DNA from 2 places in the Pseudoalteromonas sp. HL-AS2 genome. Region 2 is predicted to be linked to the other one. Evidence: riboswitches for the same ligand, from Rfam matches in the RefSeq annotation. Region 2 holds a riboswitch; the other holds the start of a gene.
The links. Region 2 has a riboswitch for cobalamin ahead of RB215_RS11155 (TonB-dependent receptor domain-containing protein). Riboswitches for the same ligand answer to the same signal wherever they lie in the genome.
Positions count from the first base shown of each region.

Region 1: linked by a shared signal. The riboswitch ahead of RB215_RS12505 (ABC transporter ATP-binding protein) and the one ahead of RB215_RS11155 (TonB-dependent receptor domain-containing protein) in region 2 are both predicted to bind cobalamin.

Region 1 is NZ_CP133571.1:2,676,405-2,681,415, reverse strand. Features, by position in the region: gene RB215_RS12515 (LysR family transcriptional regulator) at 1-572, shown strand, start outside; gene RB215_RS12510 (porin) at 735-1,673, shown strand; cobalamin riboswitch at 1,719-1,860, shown strand; gene RB215_RS12505 (ABC transporter ATP-binding protein) at 1,939-2,751, shown strand; gene RB215_RS12500 (iron ABC transporter permease) at 2,753-3,754, shown strand; gene RB215_RS12495 (cobyric acid synthase) at 3,764-5,011, shown strand, end outside.
Region 2 is NZ_CP133571.1:2,400,984-2,405,994, forward strand. Features, by position in the region: gene RB215_RS11145 (efflux RND transporter permease subunit) at 1-166, shown strand, start outside; gene msrA (peptide-methionine (S)-S-oxide reductase MsrA) at 254-790, shown strand; gene RB215_RS11155 (TonB-dependent receptor domain-containing protein) at 911-2,740, opposite strand; cobalamin riboswitch at 2,777-2,942, opposite strand; gene RB215_RS11160 (YajQ family cyclic di-GMP-binding protein) at 3,193-3,675, opposite strand; gene RB215_RS11165 (VanZ family protein) at 3,839-4,189, shown strand; gene RB215_RS11170 (2-dehydropantoate 2-reductase) at 4,182-5,011, shown strand, end outside.

The DNA of each region.
Region 1 (5,011 bases), 280 kb from region 2:
CAAACATTTGGGATGCATTTTTACAGTTTGGTATTACTAATATTGTATCGGCAATGCCCGGTGTGTCTTTGGTGGCTGAGGTAAAAGCACAACAAGAAAGTACCCGCCTGTTATTAGAGCGCACCTTAGATTTAGCTATTTTATTTGATCCACCAAAAGTTGATGAGCTGGTGGTTGAGCGAATTTGTGAACTACCCATTATACCGGTAAGCGCGTTTGATACTGCCAGCTACGATAACTTTTTTGATAACCAGTACGTATATGTTGACTGGGGCACGACATTCTCACTGTGGCATGCTCGCCAGTTTACTGGCAAAACCCCACCTTACTTTAGAACAAGTACTGGGCGTATAGCACTTGATTTAATATTGCAATGCGGAGGGAGTGCATTCATTCCTCAAGTACTTGTTGCAGCGCATTTAGAAAAAGGCGAGTTATTTCATGTGAAAGACGTAGAAACCACCTCGCGCGATATATTTGTTGCCTATCACAGAGACAATGAGCAAAAAGAGTTAATAGAAACATTAGTAAATTTATTAACCCAAATGACTCCTAAGTTACCCGTTGAGTAAGGCCAATGGTTTTGCTGTATATGTACGTTTGATTGCAACTATTATGTGTTTTTATGAATTTAAAAGTGTAAAAATATGACGGCTGTAATATTTTTGTCATTTAACAGTGCCAAACTCCTGTTGCATTAAAAACGAGTCTGTTGTGATTATCGAGGAAATAACATGAAATTTGTAAAGTCGAGCTTATGTGTAGCTTTATTAGGTGGTTTGTCTTTTAATGCGCTTGCTGAAGTGGATTTTTACGGTAAAGCGAACGTAACACTACAGTCGTCGGATGATGGTGAGGGGTCTTTTACCGAAATTAAAAGTAACTCATCACGTTTGGGCTTAAAAGGGTCTGAAAAAATATCTGATGGCTTAGAAGCTGTTTATAAGTTTGAATTTCAAGTTGATGTTTCTGACGCCGACTCAAAAGGTGATAATGACGACAATATCTCTGCTCGTAATCAGTATATAGGTTTAAAAGGCGCGTTTGGCCAAGTTGTTATTGGCCGTAACGATACCGCGCTTAAGCAGTCACAAGGTAAAGTTGATTTATTTAGCGACCTTGAAGGCGACATTAAAAATGCCTTTAAAGGTGAAAATAGAATGGGCAGTAGTGTTTCTTATGCCTCTAATTCTTACCAAGGTTTTAAGCTTTTGGCTACGTTTGTTGCAGAGGATAGCGATGCAGCAGGTGCTAAAAATGGCTATTCAATGGCAGTAACTTATGGTGACGCAGCCCTTAAAAAGAGCGCAATATATGCCGCTATTGCTGCCGATAGTGAAGTGAACGGCTACGATGTAGTGCGCGCATCAGTACAAGGTAAAGTAGCCGATTTTAAATTAGGCGCTATGTATCAAACGCAAGAAAAAGTTGATGGCAGTAGTGAGGCCGACGGTTATTTATTAAGTGCGGCTTACACTATGGCTAGCAATACCTTTAAATTGCAGTACCAGGCAATGGATTTTAAAGGCAGTGATGACAAAACGGCTATTTCGGCAGGTGTTGATCATCAGTTAAATAAAAACACTAAATTATTTGGTTTTTATTCTAATTTCGATATGGACAACAACGTTGACCAAGACTACTTAGGTGTAGGTATAGAATATAAATTTTAAGCAGCGCTTAGCACTGCCTTTTTAAGCCGTACTTTGTTAAGTGCGGTTTTTTTTGCTTTAAATTATTTACTTAGCCGCCCATAATAGAGTATTCATTTGGAATGAGGTGCAACTCCTCAACTGTTCCCGCAACTGTAATTAGCATAACGCTTTAAGTCAGATACAAATAAACTATTTTAACGAGCGGGTTTACTCATCTTCAAATTATGTACTAGCCATAGTTAGTTGCATTGTTAGTGAGCGCATTCCTGCCTAGGGCTAACTATTGCAAACTCAAACGCCATTAAATACACCATTGTTAAGCGTTAATCACGTGTCGTGGAATATTGGCAGTAAAACTATCCTCAACAATGTTAATTTGCAAATAAAGCAAGGTAAGTTCGTTGGCTTAATTGGCCCCAATGGCGCAGGTAAATCTAGTTTACTGCGGTGTTTGTATCGCTTTAATCAGCCCACTGCAGGGCAAATTAAATTTAATAATACCGATATTTGGCAGTTAAAAAGCCATGAATACGCAAAGCAGGTTGCGGTTGTTTTACAAGAAACCCCATCACAATTTAATTTAACTTTATTAGATGTGGTTGCACTTGGGTTAACCCCGCATAAAGCATTATTTAGCACCACCACAACAGCCGACACACAAAAAATAAACCAAGCTATAGCGCGAGTTGGCTTGCAGGATCATGCAAGCCAACGTTTTGAGTCGCTTTCGGGAGGAGAAAAACAACGTGCATTAATTGCTCGGGCTATGGTGCAGCAACCGCAACTATTAATTATGGATGAGCCAACCAGCCACTTAGATGTGAAGTATCAAATTCAGGTAATGGAGTTGGCTAAATCGCTTGGCGTTACTGTGTTTGCATCGTTTCATGATTTAAATTTAGCCGCTGCTATGTGCGATGAGCTGGTGGTTATAAATCACGGCGAAATTGTTAATACAGGCTCTCCCATCGATGTGCTCAGCGAGGACATGCTCAATGATGTATTTGGTGTATGTGCACAAGTAAGCCACCACCCGCAAATGTCTAAATTAGGTGGTGTTATTCCACATATTACTTACTTTTATGGGTATGAATAATATGCGCATGCTTAACAATCATTCAATAGCACTTTTAGTCACAGTACTAGCTGCATTATTTACGTTATTTACGGCGCTGAGTTATGGCGCTGCCGACACATCATTAACTGATGTATTTAAAAGTATTTTCACCTCAACAGAGGGCTCCTTTAACACTCGAATTATTGTTGAATTAAGAATGCCACGCACATTACTGGCATTTTTAGCTGGCAGTGGTTTAGCCATTGCCGGGCTTATTTTGCAAACCGTGACGCGTAATCCGTTAGCAGATCCTTATTTATTTGGGATATCGTCTGGGGCGTCTTTGGGGGTAGTTATACTCATGGCGTTTGTGGGCATTAGTGCGGGCTTTGCATTATCGGCAGCGGCATTGGCTGGCAGTTTAGTGGCTATGAGTTTACTTATATTGATTGCAGGGCGGCAGCAAAGTGGGCAAGTAGAATCTATGCTGCTGGCAGGTGTGGCCTTGTCATTTTTATTTAGCGCATTTACCAGTTTATTACTTTACTGGAGCGATCCTCAGGCAGTTGCGGCTATTTTATTTTGGACGCTCGGCAGTTTTGCACGAGCGCAGTGGGCAACGCTGTGGTTACCTTTTGTGGTTATTGTATTGTGTACATTTACAATGCTTAGTTTTAGGCGCCAACTTAATGCCATGCTGCTCGGCGATGAAAGTGCTATAACACTGGGTGTGCGGGTACATCGCTTTAGAATATTGATGCTAGTTTTAAGTTCGCTGATAACGGCAGTGTTAGTGGCTATGTGTGGCGGAATTGGCTTTGTAGGATTAATGGTGCCGCATATAGTGCGCTTTTTTATCTCCCAAGGTAGCTTATCTGGCTTACTGGTAACGAGTTTGGTGGGCGGTACTTTTATGGTTTGGGTTGATGTGCTAGCGCGCACGTTATTAACTAATCAAGAGTTACCCGTTGGGGTTATTACTGCAGCTATTGGTAGCGTGTTCTTTTTAAGCTTATTGTATTTTCGTAAGCGCCAGGTGTAGGGCTATAAAATGAAAACGTTAATGGTGCAAGGCACCACATCCGATGCGGGTAAAAGTACACTGGTTGCGGCGCTGTGTAGAGTATTTGCTAATAGAGGGCTAAATGTAGCGCCATTTAAGCCACAAAATATGGCATTAAATAGTGCAGTTACAGATGATGGTGGTGAAATAGGTCGTGCTCAAGCACTGCAAGCTATAGCGGCAAAGGTAGCCCCTGAAACTGACTTTAATCCCATATTACTTAAGCCAAATAGCGATACTGGCGCGCAGGTTATTATTCATGGTAAAGCCATAAGTAATATGGAAGCTGGGGCGTATCACGATTATAAAAAAGTAGCTATGGATGCAGTACTCACGTCGCATAACCGTTTAGCAAAACGTTTTGATTTATTGCTGGTGGAAGGGGCGGGCAGCCCAGCCGAAATAAACCTCAGAGCCAACGACATTGCTAATATGGGCTACGCCGAAGCCGTTGACTGCCCCGTAATTATAATTGCCGATATAGATAAAGGCGGTGTGTTTGCTCATTTAGTGGGTACTTTGGCATTGTTGAGTGAGTCGGAGCAAGCGCGGGTAAAAGGCTTTGTAATAAATCGTTTTAGAGGCGATATAAGCTTATTACAAAGTGGACTTGATTGGCTGGAACAGTACACAAGTAAACCGGTGTTAGGCGTATTGCCGTATTTACACGACCTTGCATTAGATGCTGAGGATGCAATTGCTATTGATAATACGCTAACTAATGCCAGCGTTAATATTGCCGTGCTGCTTGTGCCGCACATTAGCAACCATACTGACTTTGATGCACTGCGCTTACATCCCAATATAAATATTAATTATGTAGCGCATACACAAGCGATCCCCGATGTTGATTTGATCATTTTACCGGGGAGTAAAAACGTATTAAGTGATTTAGCCTTTTTAAAAAATGAAGGCTGGGATACACAAATAAAACGCCATTTACGTTATGGTGGTAAAGTGCTCGGTATTTGTGGTGGTATGCAAATGCTTGGCAATAGTATTAATGATCCCCTAGGTGTTGAGTCATCATTACAGCATATGCCGGGGCTAGCGTTAAGTGATTTTACCAGCACACTTACAGCACAAAAAATATTGAGTAATGTAACCGCGACTATGCAATTAAATAACCAGCAAACACTTTGTAGTGGCTACGAAATTCATGCAGGCATTAGCCAAGGTGAAGCACTTAATAAACCATTTTTAAGCTTTAATGAACACCCAAATGGCTTTACAGCC
Region 2 (5,011 bases):
GGTGATTGGTGTTGTAGTGTTTACCGGTGTTGTTGTATCAACCCTACTGACTCTGTTTGTAGTACCTGCTGCTTACTATGCACTTGCGCGCAATACACAGTCACCTGAGTTTTTGCAGCAAAAACTTGATAAACAAGCCGCTAAAAAGCCATTCGAAGAGATCTAACCTCCTAATAGCGTCGTAACCTTGTTGTTACGACGCTTTAGACTTATGCTCTGCATAATCTAAACTTACAGCTATTTTGGAGTATTTATGAGTTCAACAACGCAAGTCGCTACCTTTGGTGGCGGCTGTTTTTGGTGTATAGATGCAGCATTTAGACGTGTAAATGGCGTATTAGATGTAAGTTCTGGCTATACCGGTGGCGAAACCGACACCCCAACCTATAATTCTGTATGCTCTGGCACAACCGGGCACGCTGAGGTTGTTAAAGTTGAATTTGACACCACTGTAGTTAGCTTTGAAACACTGCTAGCAATGTTTTTCACTTTGCATGATGCAACACAATTAAATCGCCAAGGTAACGATATAGGCACACAGTATAGAAGTGTTGTTTACTATCACGATGAGGCTCAACTAAAGCAAACCAATGAAATGATAGCTCAACTGCAAAGCCATGTGAGTGAGCCAATTGTGACAGAAGTCAGCCCTGCCACTACGTATTATCCAGCAGAGCATTATCATCAAGATTACTATAACGAAAACCCACAGCAGGGTTACTGTAGTATTTTAATAGCACCTAAATTACATAAGTTTGAAACCGTATTTAAAGAGTTTTTAACTGACTAGCTAATTTGAGTAGTTAAACTTAGCTACACAGTAGAAAGCCCGATTTAAATCGGGCTTTTGTATTTTCAGCTTAATTTAATAATCTTTATCTATTAAAGGCATTAAAAGCATTAAAGACGGCTAAAACTGGTAGCTTGCGCCCGCAAAAAAGCGACGCTCTGGTGTGTTGTAGTAATATACTTCACCCGTTATAGAATCAGTGCTTGAGTCAACCACGTTATACTCTTTATCAAATAAGTTTTCTACACGAAGCGAAACCTCAATGTGTTCATTTACTTGATAATTACCCGCTAAGTTCCAAAGCGTGTATGAGCCTAAACGCGTCACAGCACCTTGTCGGTCACTACGATATTGCATGTCTAAGCTCGCATCAAACGCACCAAACTGTTTTGCAAGTTCCCAATTAAATGTACGTTTAGCAACATTACGTAACTCTGCGCCCGTTTCTTCGTCTTCTGCACTTAAATAAGCAAAGTTAAGATTACTATCGAAACCCAAAATTTGTTGTGACAGGCTAAACTCAACCCCTTCGTAGCGTGCTTCATTTAAGTTGATAGGAAAAAAGTTAGAATCCAAAGAGATTTTATCTTCAATATCATTTCTAAAAATAGCAACATCAACACTTGCTATATCAAAATCTACATTTAACCCAATCTCTCGGTTTAATGATTTTTCAGGCTCTAAATCAGGATTAGATGAAGGTGGAAAACCAGGAAAAGCCGGAAAGTATAAATCGTTAAATGTAGGTGCTTTAAAACCAGTGCTTTGACTTATTCTAAAGGTTGCGTCTTCAGATAAATGATAGCCAGCTGCTGCAGTGTAAGTCGTTTCGTCACCAAACTGTTCATCATCGTCTTGACGCACAGTTAAATTAGCTAACACTTTCTCTGTATTATAATAAGCACCAACAAATACAGCTAATACATCACGCTCTTGTACACCATACTGCGTTGTACTACGAGATACATCATCGTTGTACCAGTTAACGCCGCCGCTAATATTAAGCTCTTCAGATAATGTATATTGACCGTTATAATCCAATTGCACACGTTTCGTTATAAAATCATTTACACCAAATGCTGAGGTATCGTGTGAATCATCTGTTGAAATAGCAATATCAATACTGTGCGATTGGTTAGTGTAGTTTTTATTCCAACCTGCAGAAAGCTGATAGTTTTTAAAATCACCTGTTTCTACAGTACTTGTGGCTGGGCTGAAACGATTGTCGTAATCTACATAGCCTTCACTGTATTGGCCTAATAACTTAAAGTTGCCGTAGCGTGCATCGGTATAATTTACTTTAAAACCAAGATTCTTATTTTCATAGCCATCTTCATCTGGTGCTACACCTTGGAGTACATCAAAACCATCAGTTTTTTCAAAACCTGCGTTAAACGCAGTAGTAACATCGCCTGATTTTACAGAGCCAGCCACCTGATAATCTTGATAAGAATCAGAACCAAACGTAGCACTCACAGATAAGTTATCTGACTCACGCGTGATAATATTAATTACGCCCGCGAGTGCGTCAGAGCCATAAATAGCCGCGCGAGAGCCTTTAATAATTTCAATGCGTTCAATACTATTTAAAGGGACATTATTTAGTGCTTTTTGTCCAAGTGTTGCAGACCCTGTACGTACACCGTCAATCAAAATCAACGCATCGCCAGAGCCAGTACCACGAAGTGACACACCTGTACTTTGACCAAAACCACCGTTTGGATTAACCTGAAAACCAACTTGTTTACTTAATAGCGTTGGTAAATCGCGTACGTTGCTTGCTTCTATTTCTGCACGCTCGATAACATTTACACTTGCTAAAACGTCATTGATTGATTGTTCGAATTTATTAGCTGTAACGGTAATTTTTTCGATTGGTTGCACTGTTGCAGATACTGAAAATGAAAGTGCAGCCGAAATTGCCACACCTAGAGCGGTTTTATTTAACATGATGTCCCCTACCTTTGCCCACCGCAAAGATGTTAATAAGTAAGATTACTTCAAGGCCGGTCTCCGGACTCAGTCAACACTATAATAGCTGCTAATACTTTACCGTTGCGGGGGCAGTGTTGGGGTTGTTATCGTCTTGAAAACGCACCAACTTCCCGATTATCTTGCTGTTAATTTCAATACTTTGAAACGTATACAAAGGTATTAAGCAAGCACCTTGAAAATAGGTCGCTATTGTGAGTATTTTGTTTATAAATGTCAATAGACGTCTATATAGCCAAAGTTTGATTTTTAACGATATAAACCCTCAACAATCACTGTAAAAGAGTTAGATTACATATCAAGTTACTAATAGCAAAAAAGCCAAACTTCATTGCTGTAGTTTGGCTTTTTTAACACAAATTTTTTAAAAATTAGTCTCCTAATCTCTATAATATCTGTAATCTGTTTTATTAATCGCGGAAGTTTTTAAACTGAAATGGCTGGCCTAAATCGGCGCTACGTACTACTTGCATAGCTTCTTGAAGATCATCTCGCTTTTTACCTGTTACGCGTACTTCTTCACCTTGAATGGCGGCTTGTACTTTAACTTTTGAATCTTTAATGGCTTTAACTATTTTTTTAGCCATCTCTTTTTCAATACCTTGCTTTAAACCAACGTTACGAAAAACATTTTTACCCGCTCGGCTAATATCTTGCAATTCAAGGCTTGATACATCCATACCACGCTTAGAAATTTTACTCGCTAAAATATCAAATAATTGTATAACCTGAGAGTCAGCTTCGGCTTTAAGCTTAATTACTTTATCATTTAGCTCAATCGATGCATCAACTCCCCTAAAGTCAAAGCGAGTTTCTAGTTCACGGTTTGCATTATCAACTGCGTTTTTAGCTTCGTTCATTTCTACTTCAGATACAATATCAAATGAAGGCATTGATTTCTCCTAACTATTTTATCTTAATTTTATACTTAATTTATTAAAGCGATTATAACGCTAAAACTATAAATCTTTACACTTTTATGCATCTTGTTCAGGTGCGATACTAAATTAGTTTGATATACTACGGTTTCTTTTTTAAGCGATTTTAGGATTTGTTGTGACAAGGCGTGTTTATCAAGCAATTTTTTTAATTAGTATTGTGGTGTTTACCTTTTTATTTGCGAAAGAAATAAAAGGGGTTGGCAACCTGTTTCCTCATGTTGATAAAGTAGCCCACTTTGGGATATTTTTCATCCTTGCCATAATAATGGATAAAGCGTTTAAACTCCCTTTATACGCACAAATACTTTTATTAGCCGGTTACGGTGCTGCAATAGAAATAATGCAAGACGCACTTCCATATAGGCAAGCATCAATCGCAGATTTTATTGCAGATTTTGCCGGCGCAGCAAGCTACTTTATAATCAAAGCAATTTTAACCCCACGTAAAAAGAACTCTCATGGCTAAAATTCTTATTATTGGCGACGGCGCAATAGGCTTATTATTAGCCCACTTTTTAAGTGCGCAGCATAGTGTAAGCGTGTTAACCCGAAAAAGTACGAGTAACACTCGCTTTTACAGTAGTGACAACAGTGCTTCACAAAAAATAAATGCCTCTTTTATTTCATTAAATGAGCTTAATAGTTTACCTAAATTTGATGTGTTTTTATTTACGGTAAAAGCCTTTCAAGTGCAAAGCGCATTTGCACAAATAAAACAGTTTTTGCCTCAGCATTGCTCTGTTGTGCTTTCGCATAACGGTATGGGTAATGTAGAGCAGTTAAAATGTGAGCTTAATGAGCACCAAGCGCTTTATTTTTTAACGACCAGCATGGCAGGGTTTAAATCAAACCAATATATAGTACAGCACACTGGTAATGGGCAAAGTGCAATTGGCGGATGTAACAACTTAGGTGTTAAAAATAGCAAAATTATGGCGGATCAATTAACCGCGATCCCCCTTTTAAATACGTCTATGAATATTGAGCAGCTACGTTTTAATAAGTTATTAGTTAACATAGCAATAAATCCGCTAAGTGCGCTACATAACATTAAAAATGGTCAGTTGCGCGAGCCTCAATATTGCTCAATTATAATTAACCTGCTAACCGAAGCATGTAATATTGCTAAGGCAAAAAACCTTGATGTAACGTTAATCAATGCACTGAGCAGTGCGTATGATGTGATGGCACGTACCGCAGAGAACTTCTCATCTATGCAACAAGATGTTACTCACAATAGAGCAACCGAAATAATGGCAATTTGTGGGTACATTAGCGAGCAAGGTAA